DNA from 3 places in the Paenibacillus sp. CCS19 genome. Region 2 is predicted to be linked to each of the others. Evidence: riboswitches for the same ligand, from Rfam matches in the RefSeq annotation. Region 2 holds a riboswitch; each other region holds the start of a gene.
The links. Region 2 has a riboswitch for ZMP and ZTP ahead of SBI19_RS16320 (bifunctional 5,10-methylenetetrahydrofolate dehydrogenase/5,10-methenyltetrahydrofolate cyclohydrolase). Riboswitches for the same ligand answer to the same signal wherever they lie in the genome.
Positions count from the first base shown of each region.

Region 1: it holds a riboswitch for ZMP and ZTP, as region 2 does, so the genes downstream of both, rpiB (ribose 5-phosphate isomerase B) here and SBI19_RS16320 (bifunctional 5,10-methylenetetrahydrofolate dehydrogenase/5,10-methenyltetrahydrofolate cyclohydrolase) in region 2, are expected to answer to the same signal.
Region 3: it holds a riboswitch for ZMP and ZTP, as region 2 does, so the genes downstream of both, SBI19_RS00615 (phosphoribosylaminoimidazolesuccinocarboxamide synthase) here and SBI19_RS16320 (bifunctional 5,10-methylenetetrahydrofolate dehydrogenase/5,10-methenyltetrahydrofolate cyclohydrolase) in region 2, are expected to answer to the same signal.

Region 1 covers NZ_BTCK01000005.1:64,116-70,832, forward strand. The annotation lists gene SBI19_RS06080 (N5-glutamine methyltransferase family protein) at 1-105, shown strand, start outside; gene spoIIR (stage II sporulation protein R) at 428-1,294, shown strand; gene SBI19_RS06090 (L-threonylcarbamoyladenylate synthase) at 1,415-2,533, shown strand; gene SBI19_RS06095 (manganese efflux pump MntP) at 2,630-3,205, shown strand; gene SBI19_RS06100 (low molecular weight protein arginine phosphatase) at 3,228-3,812, shown strand; ZMP/ZTP riboswitch at 3,912-3,991, shown strand; gene rpiB (ribose 5-phosphate isomerase B) at 4,255-4,713, shown strand; gene SBI19_RS06110 (TIGR01440 family protein) at 4,741-5,358, shown strand; gene SBI19_RS06115 (serine hydroxymethyltransferase) at 5,467-6,714, shown strand.
Region 2 covers NZ_BTCK01000022.1:94,652-101,368, forward strand. The annotation lists gene SBI19_RS16295 (ABC transporter ATP-binding protein) at 1-709, shown strand, start outside; gene SBI19_RS16300 (ABC transporter permease) at 699-1,508, shown strand; gene SBI19_RS16305 (ABC transporter permease) at 1,508-2,326, shown strand; gene SBI19_RS16310 (ABC transporter substrate-binding protein) at 2,323-3,396, shown strand; gene SBI19_RS16315 (GNAT family N-acetyltransferase) at 3,536-3,946, opposite strand; ZMP/ZTP riboswitch at 4,067-4,147, shown strand; gene SBI19_RS16320 (bifunctional 5,10-methylenetetrahydrofolate dehydrogenase/5,10-methenyltetrahydrofolate cyclohydrolase) at 4,211-5,056, shown strand; gene SBI19_RS16325 (sensor domain-containing diguanylate cyclase) at 5,255-6,717, opposite strand, start outside.
Region 3 covers NZ_BTCK01000001.1:108,808-115,524, reverse strand. The annotation lists gene SBI19_RS00625 (SDR family oxidoreductase) at 1-633, opposite strand, end outside; gene SBI19_RS00620 (RNA ligase family protein) at 837-1,616, opposite strand; gene SBI19_RS00615 (phosphoribosylaminoimidazolesuccinocarboxamide synthase) at 1,672-2,640, opposite strand; ZMP/ZTP riboswitch at 2,722-2,801, opposite strand; gene SBI19_RS00610 (hypothetical protein) at 2,937-3,203, opposite strand; gene SBI19_RS00605 (winged helix-turn-helix transcriptional regulator) at 3,497-3,835, opposite strand; gene SBI19_RS00600 (SDR family NAD(P)-dependent oxidoreductase) at 3,902-4,570, shown strand; gene SBI19_RS00595 (response regulator) at 4,683-5,582, opposite strand; gene SBI19_RS00590 (sensor histidine kinase) at 5,587-6,717, opposite strand, start outside.

The DNA.
Region 1 (6,717 bases), on a different contig from region 2:
GTAGCCGATCTGCTCCGCGCGATCGGCCACTGGGACGATATTCGCATCATCACCGACTACGGAGGCATCGATCGGCATGTGCTGGCGATCCGCAGCGGGGAGTAAGCTTGTTATTGGAGGATAGAGGTGAGTATTCGCCTCTATCCTTTTGCTATGATAGAAGCCCAATATTAAAGTTCTGCACTCCCCTTCACCCCTTATGGAGCACTCCTAAAAACCTCAAGCACCGTATCCATCCCGGCAATTTACTCAACCAATCAACCAACTGCTACCCCATCTAGCCCACTCCTTAAAATGAAAACGCAGGCTTTCTATTTTCATTTCTCTGCTAGGTTTATAGAGTCCCTCTCTCGGACATAATGTCGGATAGATACGTTCCGGAACGCAAGCTGAAGCGCCGACGGGTGCCTGAGAGGGGCTTGTGCATATGATCCGCCATCATTCCTATTATTCGGTTGATAGTAACGACAATTCCGTTTCTTCTTCTTCTTCTAAAATCGCACAACCGCGGCGCCGCCGCTTTGCATATCGTCCGATGTACGGTTACTTGATTCTTGCCGTGTTCGTCATTCTTATGAGCTGGGAGCAGGTGCGCACAGACGCTTCTGCCATTGACGGAGCGATTCCCGAGCAGTCGATTCGGCTTCGCATTCTGGCGAACTCCGATGCGCCGGCTGACCAAGCCGTGAAACGCCACGTACGTGATGCGGTTGTAGCCGCGATGAACAATTGGGCAGGCGGTCCTGCAACGATTGAACAAGCACGCGAGACGATCCGCACCCATATGGGCGAGATCGAGGCAATCATCGCTCATGAGCTGGAGATCCGTGGTTTCGACTATGGCTACAAGGCAGAGCTTGCAGTCGTCCCATTCCCGACGAAGATGTACGGCAGCCGCGTATACCCAGCCGGCGACTACGAAGCGCTACGCATTACGCTTGGCAATGGCGCAGGTCAGAACTGGTGGTGCGTCCTGTTCCCGCCGCTCTGTTTCGTGGATGCGGCTTCCGGCGAAGCTGAGCCAGCACAAGCAGAGCCGAGCGTCGAGCAGGCAGACAGCAAAACAACGAAGGCTGAAGGAAAGTCCGACGTTCAAGAAAAGGCAGATGCGAAACCAGCGAAAGCCGACGCGAAAGAAGTTCATGTGAAGAACGCGAAAACAGACGACAAGCAAGCGAAGCAAGCATCTAGCGACAATGACAACCAACCATCCGGTGAAGCGCCGGAAGCGAAGTTTTTCCTGATCGAACTGATTGAAGCCATCATTCAATTTTTTAAGAATTTATTCTCGTAATATCCGAACGTTCAGCAATCCCGTCAACCAACCCCGGCCGGTCTGCCTAAGCAGCCGGCTTTCATTGTGCTATAATACAACTACAACATTAGTCGATTATTCGAGATACGAGGAATCAGAATGATTACGAAAACATCTACATGGCAGGTGCTCCCGGGTGCGGACGACCGTGCTTCGCAAGAGGCGATTGCCGAGGCTGCGCAGCTGCTGAGCGGCGGCGGCGTAGTCGCTTTTCCGACGGAGACGGTATACGGCCTTGGTGCGGATGCCCGCCAGACGAGTGCGGTAGAACAGGTTTTTGCGGCAAAAGGGCGTCCCTCCGACAATCCGCTCATCGTCCACATCGCGGACGAATCGCAGCTGGAGGGGCTGGTGCAGCCGGTAGGCGATACGGAGCGCGCGTTGATGCGACGTTTCTGGCCGGGGCCGCTTACGATCGTTATGCCAGCTGTTCCAGGCGCGGTATCCCCGCGCGTCACAGCTGGACTCGACACCGTCGCGGTGCGCATGCCGCAGCATGATATCGCGCTGCGGTTGATCGCGGCAGCGAACTGTCCAGTCGCTGCGCCCAGCGCGAACCGGTCGGGCCGACCGAGCCCGACGCTCGCGGACCATGTCCGCGAGGATCTGGACGGCCGGATCGACGGGCTCGTCGATGGCGGCCCGACGGGCGTAGGCCTGGAGTCGACCGTCGTCATGACGGAGGCTCCTGGCGTCGTACGCATTTTGCGCCCAGGCGGCATTACAGCAGAGCAGCTGCAAGAGGTTGTGCCGACCGTGCTGTTGGATGAGACACTGGCGGGACTAGGCAACGTCCAAGCTGTCGAAGCTGTTGCCCAAGCTGCAGCGCCTGATCAATCCCAATCAGCGCCGCGCTCGCCTGGCATGAAGTACGCGCACTACGCGCCGCGCGGCACTATGCTGCTGGTCAGCGGCGAGGCGGATGCGGTACTCGATTATATTCAGCGCGAGGTAGATGCAGCGTCCGCGAGAGGTGAAGTCACGGGCGTACTTACGTACGAGGAGCACCAGAACTCTTTTGCAGCGGATGAGGTTGTCGTCTGCGGCAGTCTTGAGAAGCTGGAGACGGCTGCTCAAGGGTTGTATGCAGCGCTGCGCGAATTTGACGTAAGGGGCGTGGAACGCATCTGGGCAGAAGCGTGCCCAAGCGATGGCATCGGGCTTGCGCTTATGAATCGAATGGCCAAAGCGGCTGCAAACCAGATCGTTTACGTTTGACAACTTTAACCGAATAATGATTAATGATCACGCAATGTGAACATGAACACCCGCTCGTCCGCATAAAGTGTACAAGAATGCGGCTTGCGGGGAGAGATGAATGTGCATTTGGAAGCGGGTATGGGTGCTGGCCAGCTGTTAACGCTGCTTATTATGGCGATTGCGCTGGGAATGGACGCTTTTTCGCTTGGCGTCGGCATCGGGATGAGAGGAATACGGCTGCGTCGCATTGCCGTACTAAGCACCATTATTGCGTTGTTTCATATGCTGATGCCATTGCTGGGAATGTTCGCGGGACAGTATGTAAGCGGGCTGCTCGGCGATGTGGCGACGCATGCGGCAGGTGTTCTTCTTCTGCTGCTAGGCGGGCATATGGTGTACAACTCATTCAAGGGCGGGAGCGGCAGTGCGTCGTCAATCAACCACAGCTCGTTCTGGGGAATGTTGATATTCGCCTTCAGCGTCAGCATTGACTCGTTCTCGGTAGGCGTCTCGCTTGGCATGTTCGCGCTGGATGTTATGCTTACGGTGCTCATGTTCGGCCTTGCAGGCGGCATCATGTCGGTGCTCGGTCTGCTGCTAGGACGCAGCGCCAGCCGGACGCTTGGCGATTATGGCGAGGCATGCGGCGGCGTCATCCTGCTCACATTCGGTCTATTGTTCGTGTTCTAAATGGAAGGGAGCATGACTTGCCTTGAAACGGATATTGTTCGTATGCACCGGCAACACTTGCCGGTCGCCGATGGCGGAAGCTATTATGCGCGACAGAGCGGCGCGGCGCTCGCTGGACATTGAGGTCCGCTCGGCAGGCGTCTCGACCGTGGATGGGATGGCTGTGTCAGCGAATGCGGCTGAGACGCTCAGGCGCAAGCAGATTGCCCATAACGGCACTAGCCGGGCTATCGCTGAGTCTGCGGTGCAGTGGGCGGACTTGATTCTTACGATGACCGCCTCGCACAAACGCAGCTTGATCGGACGTTTCCCTAGCGCGATGGAGAAGACGCATACGCTGCTCGAATACGCAGTGCTGGACGAGCAGATGGCGTCGGATTTGGCTGAGCTGGAACGATTATATACGGAATGGCAGATGAAGCAGGCGCTTGGGCAGACAGGGACGGATGAGGACCGGGCTCGAATGCTGGAGCTGGAGCGCAGAATACCGAGCTTCGACATCGAGGATCCGTTTGGAGGGCCGCTGCATGTCTATGAGAGCGCCGCGGCACAGATCGAGGCTGCAGTGGAGAAGCTGCTCGATAAGTTTACGGCGGACGGTCGATGATAACGCTGCCGCCCGAGAAGATGCGCAGTTGTGCTGATTAATGGGCGGTAGAGGATTGATTTTGACCGCTGAATCGGGTATGATGAAATCAAATTTAACGGTTTCCGATGTAACTGGCGACGAAGTGGGATACCACGGTGGAGCATCGGAATATACGGCCGGTCGCCTGGGCAAAGAGCATCGCGTGATGAGCGCGTTATGCTCTTTTTTGCTTTTTAGCAGCGTAATTGGAATGTCGATAGGTGTCGTGTAATGCAGGCAAATTAGGTATAATAAATGCGGACTGGTTTTCTGTAAATAGACTTATGAACGCGTATATCCCGCCGGATGACGGCGAGGCTATCGCAAAACCAAAGCGTATGCTTTCGAAGCAGCATTTGCTGCACATTCCGCCGAATGGCGGCGGAGGCTATCGCAAAACCTTAAGGAGGATTCCACCACCATGAAAATTTCGATTGGGGCCGACCACGGCGGTTACCGCTTGAAAGACATTTTGGTTCCGTTCATCGAATCGCTCGGCCACGAAGTAACGGACGTCGGCTGCAGCTGCGACCAATCGGTCGACTACCCGGACTATGCGCTTCCAGTATGCGAAGCGGTAGCAAGCGGCCAAGCCGACCGCGGCATTCTCATCTGCGGCACTGGCATCGGCATGTCGATCGCAGCGAACAAGGTTCGCGGCATCCGCTGCGCGCTCGTGCACGATATGTTCTCGGCGCAAGCGACGCGCGATCACAACGATACGAACGTGCTGGCAATGGGCGAGCGCGTAGTCGGTCCTGGCGTAGCGCAGGAGATTATCCGCATCTGGCTCGAAACGCCGTTCTCCAATGGCGAGCGCCATGTTGGCCGCATCAGTAAAGTGAATGAGATCGAAGCAAAATACGCAGCGAAAGCTTAAAACAGCATTCGCACGGGAGGCATAACGATGAGCGAAGTCGATGGTGTATTTGACAGCCGGCAGGCATCTGTCGTTGAGCAGGCGGTGCAGACCATTGTCAGCGAGCTGGTGACAGCAGGCGGCATCAAGCATGGCCAGCTTGTCGTCATCGGGTGCAGCACGAGCGAAGTGCTGGGCAAGCGCATCGGCACGTCGGGCACGACCGACGCTGCGGCAGCGATATTCGCTGGCGTGGAGGCGGTCCGTCGGCAGGTCGGATTTTATCCCGTGTATCAATGCTGTGAACATCTGAACCGCGCGCTCGTCTTGGATCGTGCTGCGGCGGAGCGCTTCGGGTTGGATGAAGTCGCTGCTGTGCCGGTGCCGAAGGCGGGCGGTTCGATGGCGGCTTATGCGTATCGTCATTTGAACGATGCCGTATTAGTGGAGTCGGTTCGTGCCCATGCGGGCGTCGATATCGGCGACACGTTCATCGGGATGCATCTGCGTCCGGTGGCAGTTCCGGTTAGACCGACGATTCGCTCGATCGGACAGGCGAATGTGACAATGGCCTACAGCCGGCCGAAGCTGATTGGCGGTGCGCGGGCTGTTTATGCGTTGGATGATCAGGCCGAGCCGGAGCGTCCGGGCGGCACCTGCGAGTAACCTTGCACAATGCGAGCAACTCCTGCAACTCCAACAATTGCGTTCAACCATGCGGGCAACCGCTTGTGAATATAGCAGTACCAATATGCTGAAGGAGGATTTTATCCTATGGAAAATTTGCGTAAACAAGATCCAGAAATCGTGAAAGCACTTGGCCTCGAGCTGCAGCGTCAACGTGACAACATCGAGCTGATCGCATCGGAGAACATCGTAAGTGAGGCAGTACTCGAAGCAATGGGTACGGTTCTGACGAACAAATATGCAGAAGGCTACCCAGGCAAACGCTACTATGGCGGCTGTGAGCATGTTGATATCGCTGAGGATATCGCGCGTAATCGCGCGAAAGAACTGTTCGGTGCAGAGCACGCGAACGTTCAGCCTCACTCCGGCGCACAAGCGAACATGGCTGTTTACCTTGCATGCCTCAACCCAGGCGATACGGTTCTTGGTATGAACCTGGCGCATGGCGGCCACTTGACGCACGGCAGCCCGGTTAACGCATCCGGTCTCCTATATAACTTCGTACCTTACGGCGTACAAGAAGACTCCTTCACGATCGACTATGAAGAAGTTCGCAAGCTTGCTTTCAAACACCGTCCTCGTCTGATCGTTGCTGGCGCAAGTGCATACCCGCGCATTATCGATTTCGAGAAGCTTGGCCAAATCGCTCAAGACGTAGGCGCGCTGTTCATGGTTGACATGGCTCACATCGCGGGCCTCGTTGCAGCAGGTTTGCACCCAAGCCCAGTACCGCACGCGCACTTCGTAACGACGACGACGCACAAAACGCTTCGCGGTCCTCGCGGCGGCATGATCCTCTGCCGTAAGCCATGGGCTGCAGCGATCGATAAAGCGGTATTCCCAGGCTCCCAAGGCGGCCCGCTCATGCACATCATCGCTGCTAAGGCGGTTGCATTCGGCGAAGCGCTCCAGCCTTCGTTCAAAGAATACGGCAAGAACGTTGTCGATAACGCTCGCGTTCTCGCTGACGCGCTTGTTGGCCACGGTCTGAACCTCGTATCCGGCGGTACGGACAACCACCTGATGCTGATTGACCTTCGCAACCTCGGCATTACGGGTAAAGAAGCAGAGCACGTACTCGACTCCGTTCAAATTACGTGTAACAAGAACGCGATTCCGTTCGACCCTACGAGCCCATTCGTAACGAGCGGTATTCGTATCGGTACGCCAGCAGCTACGGCTCGCGGCATGAACACGGAAGCCATGAAAGTTATTGCTGACGTTATCGCCATGACGTTGAAGAATCCGAAGGACGAAGCGGTTCTGGCAGAAGCGCGCGCGAAAGTTCAAGCGCTGACGGCACAATATCCGCTGTACCCAGGCATGGCTTACTAATTG
Region 2 (6,717 bases):
CGGTCAACGCCAACGCGTCGCGATTGCGCGCGCGATTGTGAACGAGCCGGAGATTCTGCTGCTGGACGAGCCGTTGTCCGCGCTTGACCTGAAGCTGCGCACCGAGATGCAATACGAGCTTCGCGAGCTGCAGCGCAGATTGGGCATTACGTTCATCTTCGTTACGCATGATCAAGAGGAAGCGCTTGCGATGTCGGATGAGATTTTCGTCCTCAACAAAGGTACGATCCAACAGAGCGGAACGCCGACAGATATTTACGATGAGCCGATCAACCGTTTCGTTGCCGACTTCATTGGGGAATCGAACATCGTCGTTGGACGAATGAAGGAAGACTATGTCGTCGAATTCGCGGGCCGGACGTACGAATGTATGGACGGCGGCTTCAATAAGGACGAACAAGTCGAGATTGTGATCCGTCCAGAGGATCTGGAGATGACGCAGCCGGAGAGCGGCAAGCTGAAGGCGCGCGTCGATACGCAGCTGTTCCGCGGCGTTCACTACGAGATCATTGCCTATGACGAGGCGGACAACGAATGGCTCGTACACTCGACGAAGAAGGCGACGGTAGACGAGTGGATCGGGCTTGACTGGGAACCGGCAGCCATTCATGTCATGCGCTTCAACGAGACGGAAGAAGAGTTCGATAAGCGAATCGAGGCGTACACCGAAACGGACGAAGAAGAGGAAGAAGCCGAACATGTCCGTTAAATCGCGCAATCTGTATCTGATCCCGTACGCCGCGTGGATCGTATTGTTCGTCGTCGCGCCGATCGCGCTGATCGTTTATTATTCGTTGTTCGATATCGAAGGGAAGTTTACGTTCTCGAACTACAGCAGCTTCTTCACGCCCGTTTATATGCGGATGACGCTCAGCTCGTTCTGGTACGCCTTTCTGATTACGGCCTTTTCCTTGTTGATCGCTTATCCGGCCGCCTATCTGCTGACGCGTACGAAGCATAAGCAGCTATGGCTGCTGCTTATTATTCTGCCAAGTTGGATTAACCTGCTGCTGAAGGCTTACGCCTTCCTGGGGCTGTTCGGTACATACGGCATCGTGAATGCGGCGCTGGAGACATTCGGCATTGGCCGTCAGCAAATTTTGTTCACCGACTTCAGCTTCGTGTTCGTATCGGTTTATATTTTCATCCCGTTCATGATTCTGCCAGTCTTCAATGCGCTTGAGAAAATGAACCCGTCGCTCATCGACGCTGCGCGCGACCTTGGCGCTTCGCCATGGATAACGTTCCGCCGCGTGGTGTTCCCGCTGACGATCAATGGCGTGAAAGCCGGCTGCCAAGCGGTGTTCATTCCGGCGCTGTCGCTGTTCATGATTACGCGTCTCATCGCGGGCAACCGCGTCATTACGCTCGGTACGGCGATCGAGCAGCATTTTCTCGTCACGCAGGATTGGGGAATGGGCGCTACGATAGCCGTGTTCCTCGTCGTTATTATGGCGCTCATCATGGTGCTGACCGGTAATCGCCCCAAACGGGAGGTGAATCGATAATGGCTTCGCAACGGACATCCCGCGGGTGGAAATGGTCGAATCTGTATCTGATCGCTGTGTTCGTCGTGCTCTACGCGCCGATCTTCTTCCTGACGCTCTACTCGTTCAACAGCGGCGGCGCGATGCACGACTTCGAGGGCTTCACGCTCGAATGGTATAAGGAAGTGTTCGCGGACACGCGGCTGCTGATCATCGTGCTTAATACGCTCGTCATCGCACTGCTATCCTCGGCGTTGTCGACGATATTAGGCGTACTTGGCGCCCTTGCGATTCAGCATGTGAGACGACGCCGGACGCAGAATACGCTGTTGGCGCTTAACAACGTGCTTATTGTCAGCCCGGACGTTATTATCGGCGCGTCGTTCCTCATTCTGTTCACGATCGTCGGCATTAAGCTTGGCTTCGTATCGGTGCTGCTTGCGCATATCGCGTTCAGCGTCCCGATCGTTGTCATCATGGTGCTGCCGAAGCTGGAGGAGATGAGCTCGACGTGGATCGACGCTGCGCGCGACCTTGGCGCCAGCCGTACGGACGTGCTCACGAAGGTTATGCTGCCGTACATTCGGCCGGGCATCTTCGCCGGTTTCTTCATGGCGCTGACGTATTCGCTGGACGACTTCGCGGTAACGTTCTTCGTAACGGGCAACGGCTACTCCACGCTCGCTGTCGAGATCTATTCCCGTGCAAGGCAGGGGATCTCGTTGTCGATCAACGCGTTGTCGACGCTTATATTCCTATTCACGATCGTACTCGTGATCGGGTATTACTTCATTAATCAGCGAGGCAACCGACCGCCGGGAATGGAGGTGCAGAAATGAAGCAGCTCGTTCGAATGTTCATTGCCGTATTCGCAGTCGCCTTTGCGCTTATGTACGGTGCTCATCTGCTCAACTCCTCGGAAGGGTATGCGGGCAGCAATACGCTTACGATTTATAACTGGGGCGACTATATCGACCCGGATCTGATCACCGCGTTCGAAGAGGAGAGCGGTCTGAAGGTCATCTACCAGACGTTCGATTCGAACGAAGCGATGATGACGAAGATCGAGCAGGGCGGCACCACGTTCGATGTGAGCGTCCCTTCGGAATATGCGATCAGCAAAATGAAAGAAGAAAACCTGCTGCTCCCGATCGACCACAGCAAGCTGCCGAACTTAAGTCATATCGATGAGCGGTTTCTCAACTTGTCGTTCGACCCGGATAATGAATATTCGATTCCGTACTTCTGGGGGACGGTCGGCATCGTGTACAACCCAAGCATGCTGGATGACTGGCAGATTAAGAGCTGGAACGACCTATGGGATGAACGGCTGCGCAATCAGATTCTGCTCGTCGACGGTGCCCGCGAGGTGATCGGTTTCGGCTTGAACAGCCTCCATTACTCGCTCAACGATACGGAAGAAGCGCATCTGCAGGAAGCGAAGAGCAAGCTGTCTACACTGACGCCGAATGTGAAAGCGATCGTCGGCGATGAGATCAAGATGCTGCTCGCGAATGAAGAGGCAGCGGTAGGCGTCGTCTGGTCGGGTGACGCATCCGAGATTATGAGCGAGAATGAGAACCTCGATTATGTGGTACCAGAGGAAGGCTCGAACTTGTGGTTCGATAACATGGTTATTCCGAAGACGGCGCGCAACATCGAAGGTGCGTACAAGTTCATGAACTTCATGCTCGATCCGGAGCATGCGGCGCAGAATGCAGAGTATGTCGGTTATTCGACGCCGAACAAGGACGCGCTGGCACTGCTGCCAGAAGACATCTCGGGCGATGAACGGTTCTATCCGGCACCGGAGCTGACCGAGAAGCTCGAGGTATACCGCAACTTGGGCAAGCGGATGCTCGCGCATTACAACGAGCTGTTCCTGGAGTTCAAGATGCATCGTAAGTAGGGGAGAGCCGGAAGGCAGGCTGTCCCAATACAAAAGGCTGTCCATGCACTGGCCGACTTCACGCAGGATGATATCCTGGGGGAGTCGGTCGGCATAGGACAGCCTTATTGTGTAACATCAAATTGTAGGCGTTATTGATTTAGCTCAGCGTCTTGGTCATGATAATCTCCAGCGGCTGTGTATCGAGCACGAGGCATCCGGCATCCCGATAGCCCAGCTTGCGATAGAAGTGCTGTGCGCCTTCGTCGGCTTGCGTCGATGTCATGACGAAGGTATGGCCGCGCTGCTTCATATCCGCTTCCCAGCGGAGGACCACTTGCCTGCCGATGCCCGAACCTCGGAAGGGCTCATCCAACCAAATCAAATTCATGAAGGGTGTATTGTCCCAGAAGTAGCCGTATCGCATCCAGCCGAAATAGGAGCCGTGTTCGTCGCGGAGGATGTAGATTTCTTTTTCTTTTATTTTGGCAAGGATAAGATGCTCTGCAATATGGCGGTCGCGTTCGCGAATATAGGAATAATCGGATTCGATAGCAATGTCGATGTGCATGGCAGTTCCCCCTTTTACGGACACCATAACACTCGGCCCACAATTTGTAAACCGCGTCATCCACAGCGGTTGACTGTGCGGAACAATCGTTGATAAACTATTGAATAGTTAGACAATTGAATCGCTGCGTGTGACTGGCGGAGCATGGGGAACCATGAGGAAGCACGTAGTAGCAATAAGCCGTACGCCTGGGCAGAGATAAGTGCAGTTAATGCGCTTATCTCTTTTTGTTTGTTATCCGATAAACGAAGGGATGTCGTACGAATGAATGAACCATTGATTCTCGACGGAAACAAAGTGGCGGCGCATATCAAGGAGCAGTTGGCGGTACGGGTGGCGGGGCTGGCGGAGAAAGGCGTTGTGCCTTGTCTTGCAACAATCTTGGTCGGCGACGATCCGTCATCGGCAACGTACGTCCGCATGAAGGGCAATGCGTGCAAGCGCATCGGCATCCGTTCGATTCGCGTCGACCTGCCGTCTTCTACGACGACGGAACAGCTGATCGCGGCGATCCAGCAGTTGAATGAGGACGATAGCGTGCACGGTATTCTGCTGCAGCACCCGGTGCCGCATCATATCGATGAGCGGGCGGCGTTCGAGGCGATCGCGATCGAGAAGGACGTGGATGGCGTAACAACGCTTGGTTTTGCGCAAAATGCTTTCGGCTTCGCGCAGTATCCGTCCTGCACGCCGGCTGCGATTATTGCGATTCTCGATTATTACGATATTCCAATCGAAGGCAAACATGCTGTCGTCATCGGCCGCAGCCCGATTCTCGGCAAGCCGGTATCCGCGATGCTGCTTAACCGCAACGCGACAGTCACAACATGCCACTCGCGGACGAATGGACTGCCCGAGCTTGTTGGACTCGGCGACATCGTTGTTGCCGCCGTCGGCAAGGCGAAGTTCGTGAAGGGCGATTGGATCAAGCCAGGAGCGGTTGTGCTCGACGCAGGCTACAATGAGGGCAACGTCGGCGACGCCGACTATGAAGCTTGCGCGGAGCGCGCGAGCGCGATCACGCCAGTGCCGGCGGGCGTCGGTCCGGTCACGATTGCAACGCTGCTGAAGCATACGGTGGATTCGGCGGAACGAGCGGCTGCGAAGTAGATTATTTGGGTCACTTAGCGGGGGGCTCCTTCTATAACATAGACGCATAGAAAAAAGCGTTGCTCAGTGACTCAGCAACGCTTTTTCTATGCGCTCATTTACTCCAACGAAAGCTGTGTCCATAGGGGCATGTGACTCTCGGTACCTAGTTGCGTACACGACGCTGTCCTGCCATCGTCACGAGGTAAAACGGCTAAATCACGTGGAACGTTGATCAACCGAGTCTTTTCCCGGCGCAGCTATCATGGTCCGATTGCGGCCAGCTTCCTTCGCTGCATACAATGCCTCATCCGCTAGGCGAATCAGCGTGCTCGAATCGCTGCCGTGCTGCGAAGATACGGCGACGCCGAGCGAGAGCGTAATGACGCGGTTAGCCGGCGTCGGTTCCTTCTCCATCGCTTTGCGGATTCGCTCCGCGAGTCGGAATGCCTCGTCAGCTGTAACACGTGGAAGCAGCGCGACGAATTCTTCACCGCCGAAACGGCAGCAAATATCGCTGGAGCGGACCGACCGCTGCATGACTTGGGCCAAACATTTCAGCACTTCATCGCCAATCTGATGCCCGAGCGTATCGTTGACGCATTTGAACCGGTCGAGATCCATAATGATTAAGCCGAATGGAACGTTTGTTGCGGTCCATTCGCTCAACACTTCCTCCATCGCGCGCCGGTTCATCAGCCCAGTAAGCGGATCGACGTGGGCAGCATGCGACAGCTCCTCGGACTGCTTGCGCAGCGTCTCGACGGCAAGCACGACGGTCTGCGATAGGACATGCGCCTCGCGGTTCCAGTGGTTCGGGCTCACGGGTGGAGGCAGCTCGTTCGTACCTGCTGCTTGCCCAATATAGTCCGTGAGGGCGGCGAAAGGCAGCGCGAGCTTGCGTGCAATATACATGGCAGCCAGCATGATGATGAGGAAAGGCAGCGACATGTAGATGATCGTCGAACGAATCTGACTGTTGAGCTGTTCATAGACAGTCTGGACTGGCGACTGCATGACGATGCCCCACCCGGTATTGGGTACAGATGCATAACCTGCAAGATAGGTTCTGCCCTTCAGGTTGACGACTTTGGCTTCGCCTGTCTGACCGTGCATCAAGTTCTGTACGACCGTATTGCGTGAAACATCTTCCGCTAGTCGGGACTGGTCTGGGTGGAAGATCAGCTTGCCGCTGGAATCGACGACATAGAAGTACGAGCCGTTGTCTTCGACCAGATTGCTGCCGAAGATCGTGTTTAGAATATTTTTCTCTTGCAAATAGATGGTCCCGCCGATGAATCCCTCATATTGATTATTTTCATCGAAGATTGGTTCCGACATTAGAATGATCAGACGTCCTGTTGTGCTCACATAAGGCGTCGACAGATAAGAAGCCCGTGATGTAAGCGCTTCTTGAGAGGCTGGTGTCGTAAGCTTGGTACCCTTCAACGCAATGGCCGGAGGCGAGATGCTCTTGACCACGCCATCGGTATCCACCCAGAAGAGCGAGTTGAAATAGCTGCTCGACTTGCGCGAGTTCTCAAGGTGATCAATGATGCTGGATTCGTTCAGCGATGGGTGCTCGCTCAAGTAATCCGCCGCTGTTCGGAGATTCGCACGCATGGATTGGAAGAGCGAATTCATCGTCAGGCTCATTTTCTGAGCGCTGGAATTGTTCATCC
Region 3 (6,717 bases), on a different contig from region 2:
ACGATAACCCTTATGTCCATTCAAATCCGTAGCGGTATACCCTGGATCAGCTGAATTTATCTTGATCGGCGTATCTTTTAATTCTTTGGCAAACAAGACCGTTAGTGCATTGACAGCCGTTTTCGAACTCATGTAGGCGATCAGATTTATTCCGTATTTCTCGGCATCCGATTCCGGGGTATTATACTCGGTCAAGGAAGCCAAGCCGCTTGAAAGGTTTACAATTCTGCCAGCAGGCGATTTTTTAATCAAAGGGAGCATTGTCTTAGTGACTGAAAAACTGCCGAAAACATTGGTCTCATAAGTGTCCCTCAGAACAGTTAAGTCATGTTGACTCGGAGGAAGACCACTTTCCAAGCACACGCCAGCGTTATTAATCAGAACATCAAGCGCCCCATACTGATCATCAATTTGTTTGACTGCGGATTGTATGGTGTCCAAATCTGTTATGTCCAGGGTAATTGCCTTTGCATTGATGTTCTCCGCCGTCAGGGTAGCCGTCGCTTCCTGTCCTCTTGCTTCATCCCTTGAACCGAGCAATATTGTGAATCCTAGTTTGCCCAGTTGCTTGGCAGTCTCAAGACCAATACCTTTGTTTCCGCCAGTGATCAGAACTACTTTTGATGCGCTCATGATTACGCCCCCAATAAGTGATATTGACTTGACAACGATCACTATACAAATTGGAGTACACTCCAAGTCAAGAGCAACATTCAACATTCGAATGTCTTGTTCTTGGACTATCGGGGGCGATATTGGGTATGAACGTTTAACTGATTAACCCCATTCTCATTTCAAGCTAATATGCCTAATACTAGCTTGTCTGACGCTTCCATTTATTTTCTGAAAGTCCTTTCATAATCCTCAAAACGAATCTTTCTAATTTGCTTCCTATCAGATGATCGAACAATTATACCTTCGGATCGACCATTCGTATCAATGCCAACCTTTGTCTGTTCGAAGTTTTTAAGGTATTTAAAGGTATCCTCAATAGTCATTGGAAAACTCGCTCCATCAATCTCTGCTAATAGCGGGGCGCATCGAAGATCGTTTGCCTGAATAAATTTAGCTTTCTCATGTTCGTTGTAAAAAGGTTGATTGCCATGCTCGCGCCAAGAGGCGATCTTCTCTTCAGGTAAAGCTAGAAGCTTTTCCAGTTCATTCTCCGTCAAAGAGAATACGTCAAACACCCTGTACGATTGAATTTTGCTATCCGTGTAATTCTTTGCAGATTTGGTCTTACCGCCATAAGACTCTTGATAAACGACTGTTAATGCCCAATCTCCCTGGGGGAAATGATCTTCAACATACTTGTCTGCTATTGGTTTAAGGAATTCTGCTATATTGCCATATGGATTACCAACACGATCTCCCTTGGCATAGAGCAATTCTTCTCTGGAGCCAATCAAATAATCAATCTCATTAAGATCATTTCTAAAGAAGATCATCCTTGAATTCTCGCCATCCACTTTCTCATAAATATAGATTGTATCAGCGTCAGTTAACAATCCTCTCTCCTCAACTACATCTTCGATTAGTTTGCCTCGCTCACCCAACTTGTGGTAGGTAAGAATACTAGGATACTTCGTAATCGAGTTGATTTTTTTAAGATCCATTCCTGATCCTCCTCTACATTAAACTACCGTTCTCCGTTAGTCTGATAAAAGCCTCTTAGTTAAGATGAGCATCTAAATTCTTTATAAGTCGATCTTTTATAGAATGCGTACCGTCGACCGAAAATTCCTTGCCGGTGATCATTTCGAAGAGACGGATATAGCGATGCGACAGTTCGATGATAAGGTCATCCGGTGCGGCAGGCAGGATCTCATCTTTATAAGGGTCGCAATGCTCCCTGAACCAAAGCCGCAGGAATTCTTTGTCGATATTCTCCGGTTCCTTGCCTTCGGCTAACCTCGATTCATAGGTCTCTTTGATCCAGTAGCGGGAAGAATCGGGTGTATGTATCTCGTCGATGAGAAGAATTTCGCCTTTGTCATCAATTCCGAATTCATATTTGGTATCTACCAGAATTAATCCGTTCCTTGCTGCAATCTCTGTGCCCCTGGCAAAAAGCGAGAATGCGATTTTCCGCAAATACTCCAAGGTCTCTTTGTCGATTAAGCCTTCGTCAACGATTTGGGCAGCCGAAACCGATTCGTCATGTGCTGCTGATTTCTTTGATGGCGTCAGGATCGGTTCTTCGAACTTTTGATTTCTCTTCATTCCATCGGGTAGAATATTGCCGCATATGTCACGGATACCTTGTGAGTATTGGACCCATGCCGAGGTGTCTGTCGAACCCGTAAGATAGGCGCGCACTACAAATTCAACCGGAAACACCTTGCATTTTTTTCCTATTGTAACATTCGGGTCCGGGATACTAATAACGTGGTTACTTACTATATCGGAGGTATTTTCAAACCAAAAAGCGCTAAGCTTATTTAATACTTGGCCTTTAAACGGAATGTTGGCAAGAATCCTGTCAAATGCGCTTTGGCGGTCTGTGGTGATAAGGATTAGAGAGTCACCTAGATCATAGGTGTCGCGAACTTTATCTCTCCTGAACCCGGGTACATTCAGAAATGAGGTGTCTTCGAGACAGCTCTTAAGGTTCTTTTGAATCGTTTCTTTGGTTATCATGGAAGCCTCCTTGATCAATAATGAATTTGAGTCTTTGAGCTTCGATAACTAAAATAAAAAAAGCATCTGATCTAAGATCAAATACTTTGCCCAGGCGTACGGCTTATGAAATATGTGCTCCCCCGTAGTTACCCTACGTTACGCCAGTCACACATATTTTTAATACAAATCCATAGTACCAGACAATTCCATTAAAACCAATACAGTTTTTGTATATATTTAACATCGTGCTTATGTTACCAGGCGGCTCGCCCGTATATGCTACTTCTGTCGTTAAATTATCGTTTACAGTTAGCTTAAGATTTCGCCTGAACTGTTTTTTCAAATAATTTTCGATAATGAACTAATCCGAAGTCTCTTTCGAGTTCATTTATATTGCTCCAAAAGCTTTCTTCATTAAACCCTACAAAGTCCTCCATCATTGACAACGCAAGATTGTGAAAAGCATGAGCAATTCGAAATACACGATTGCAGTTATACATGTTGAATTCACCACTATTTTTAATATCCAGAAATGCTTGATAATTAAGGGCTAAATAAGCTTTCGTTTTGCTTTCCTTCAAAATCCATCACTCATTTCAATATAGATTTTCCTGTATTTATTCGACCTTCTATTCGCTCTCTGAATATCGTAAGTTCATTAGCGCAATCTGTCCGTTAGTTGAGAAAACGGCAGCCGATCGTTGACAGGCTGCCGTAATGTCTGGATTGAGCTATAGTATCCGTTTAGCGCAATAACCTAACTCTTCTTTATTGACGAGAAAAGAACTGTTTGTGGCTGCATTGGGACAGTAGCCCCGGTCCCTTTGGCTGATAGTCAAGCGGGAGGGGGTTCCCTTTTGGCGGGAATGCGAGGTCAAACTTCCGAGGAATGAGGTCTTCGTTCATTGTAAAGCTCTCCCCATTCTTTCATCAACAATATAATCGGGTTCAAGGTTTTTCCGAATTCGGTAAGCGAGTATTCTACCTTTGGTGGTACCTGATTGTACGTTTTGCGGGCTATGATTCCTTCACGTTCGAGTTCCCGCAGTTGCAAGGTAAGAATATGATGAGTGACCTGAGGGTAAATTTTGCGAAGCTCGCCGAACCGCTTCGTTCCGCTCATTAAATGATAAAGAATCACTCCCTTCCACTTTCCACCAATAACGTCAAACGTCGTTTCGACTGGACACTTTTTTTCAGAAGCATTTACCATCCCGTTACCCCTCCACATAGTATCATTTTTATTACTTAGTATTATTAATTTGCGTACTTTAAGTGTATTACTTACCTGAATGAAAAAGAGCTTCAAGAAGTTTATGACGAAATTATCTCTAAGGGAGGCAAGGCCCTCGCTGTTCAGACTGACGTTGCCGATCCTCGGCAGGTTGAAGCGCTTGTAAACAAGACTTTGGATACATTTGGAAGTCTGAATATGGCTTGGAACAACGCGGGTATTCTTGGTGCTTTCTCACCTGTACACGAGCTATCCTTTGAAGATTTCGATACTCTGATGTCGATCAATCTGCGTGGCGTGTTCGCCTGTCTAAAGTACGAGATTGCAGCAATGCTCGACCTTGGAATCCAGGGCTCGATCGTTAACACTTCTTCGTGGACGGCGCATGGGGCAATGCCGAGTACTTCAGGCTACGCCGCCTCCAAGGGAGCACTCGATGCAATGACGAGAACTGTTGCGTTGGAGGTTGGTCCTAGCAGCATTCGAGTTAACAATGTCAGTCCTGGAATGATTGCAACTCCGATGTCGCAGGAGGTTCTAAGCGACGAGGCTACGGCACGTCCCTTCGTCAAGCAAACGCCGTTACAGCGGGTGGGCCAATCCGAAGACGTGGCCGATGCTGTGGTCTGGCTTCTCTCCGATGACGCTCGTTTTGTTACTGGTCAGAGCATACTCGTAGATGGCGGTTATACTATTGGCGGATTACGTCCGTGACAGAACGAAGCAGTATTAAAGCCAAACGGCAGCCGAATGATTAATTCCCGGCTGCCATTTTGTCGATTTATATAAAGTGTAGCTGTTGTACAAGTAGTCGGCGGCTTTCATTTTATTGATTTTTCATTTTATCCAGCGTTTCCAGGTATAGGACTTGAAGAAATTTCTTGATATTGACTTTGCGCTTTTCCTGCGGGCATTTCTCGTCGATTTCTCGCATCTTGAGACGCACGTCTTCGAAGTCGAAATAGAGCGGCGCGTAATGCTCGAACTTCGGGTGGCTGTAATCCGTGAGCCCGATGCTCGCCAAGTTGGATAAAGCGGCGATGACGGTCCGTCGAACGCGCTGCTCGAGCGCCTTCCCTTCCTTCTCAATATCGCCGCCTTTCGGCTTGCTCGCCCGGGCTCCGATTTCGTATAACGCTTTAAGTGATGGAAAGCCACCGTCCTGTTGCCGTCCAATCAGCCATGACATCATCTCGATAATGTCATGTGCTCCGCTTTCTCCGATGATGCCCATGTCCAATAAGATCATCCGCATGATTTCTTTGGCATCGTGCTTCTTCCGCGTGCCCGCGGACTCCGAGCTCAGGTCGTCTAGTTTCGCGATCGACTGTTTGATTTCCTTCAGATAACGGGCCATTCGCCATTGCTCGCTTACTTTACCAAGCACGGCTTTGACTTCCACCCGGTTAATCGGCTTCTGGATATAAAATTCAATTCCCGCTTGATACGCTTTGCTGATCATTTCTTTGTTCTCGATCTGCGAGATCATGACATACTTGCCCTCGTACCCTTCCTGTTTCAGCCGCGCGATCGTTTCAATTCCGTCCTGGTCCGGCATCAATAGATCAATGAGCACGACATCGGGTTTTTCGTCCAGTACAAGCAGCTTCCCTTCTACGCCGCCCGACGCCATTCCGAGCACCTCGCCGACGCCGCCTTTCTCGATAATCGTCTGCAGCATACGCCTGCTTACCGCATCGTCGTCGACAATACAGAACGATAGCATGCGCCTACACTCCCTTCTTCAACTTAACGGTCGGAAAAGCTGCGGCAAACGTGGTTTCAGATTCCCGCCCTGGTTCAGCCAGGAGGAGTCTGCCGGTGAAAGAGCCCACGATATCGCGAACATGCGAGAGGCCGATGCCGGTCGCAGCGACGCCTTCCTGATTGAATTTGGTCGTAAACCCGGGCTCGAACACCATATCCTTATCCTGTTCGGCGATCCCCGTCCCCGTATCGCTGACGATAAACAAGGTTTCTCCTTCGCGTTCGCATACGCGAATGCGTATCGTTCCATGCCGCTCGATCGCTTCGACCGAGTTGGCCGCCAAATTGTTAAGCACGGTGATAAGCGGTACGTAATGGGCAGTGAGGTAATCGATGCCGACGTCCTTCTCGATCAGTACCTCTTTCTTCAGCATCCGACTGTATTTGCCGTTCGACTTAACCACAAGCTCCACGATCTCCGCTAAGGTCATTTCCAGGGCGCTTTCCAGGTCGACAAGCTTCATCAGTCCAGCCAGAATTCGCTGCGAATCCTTCTTCACCTCGTGAATCTGCTGGGTAATCTCGAGAACGGACCGGCTGTAGTCGTTCAGCCCTTCTTTGCTCAAAAGACCGTACAGATCGTGGCTTTTCGCGGTAATCTGTTCGATTGCATCCATCGATTTGCGCAAATAGAAGACCTCGCCATAGAGCCCGCTGCCGACATTGATCATTTGTTCGATCCGTTTTTGCTGTTCGGCGTGAACGCTTCGCATTTGGTGCACGGCAATGCTGCTGTAGATGCCCGTCGTAAAATAGCTGCGCACCACGGCGATGACCGAAATCAGCATCCACTGATTGGTTTCAAAGTACGGCAGTCCGAAAGCGACGCTGCGCATCAACAGCTCCGCCTCATTGGAGACAACGTCGATCAGCGACACGCACGCGCCGAGGATAAGCGGATTCAATTGATGCAATCTGCGTTGAATGAGGGCCATTCCGGCCCCGAAGACGATGTAATAGAGCATGGCGGAGAAGTGCGTCTTCACGCTGTCGAGAAGATAGAACGTGCCGGCCGAGGCGGCTCCGTCTAAAGATACCCGAAACAGCAGCACCGTCGCGCCTGCGGCGATTCCCGTCCGCCAATAATCCAGATG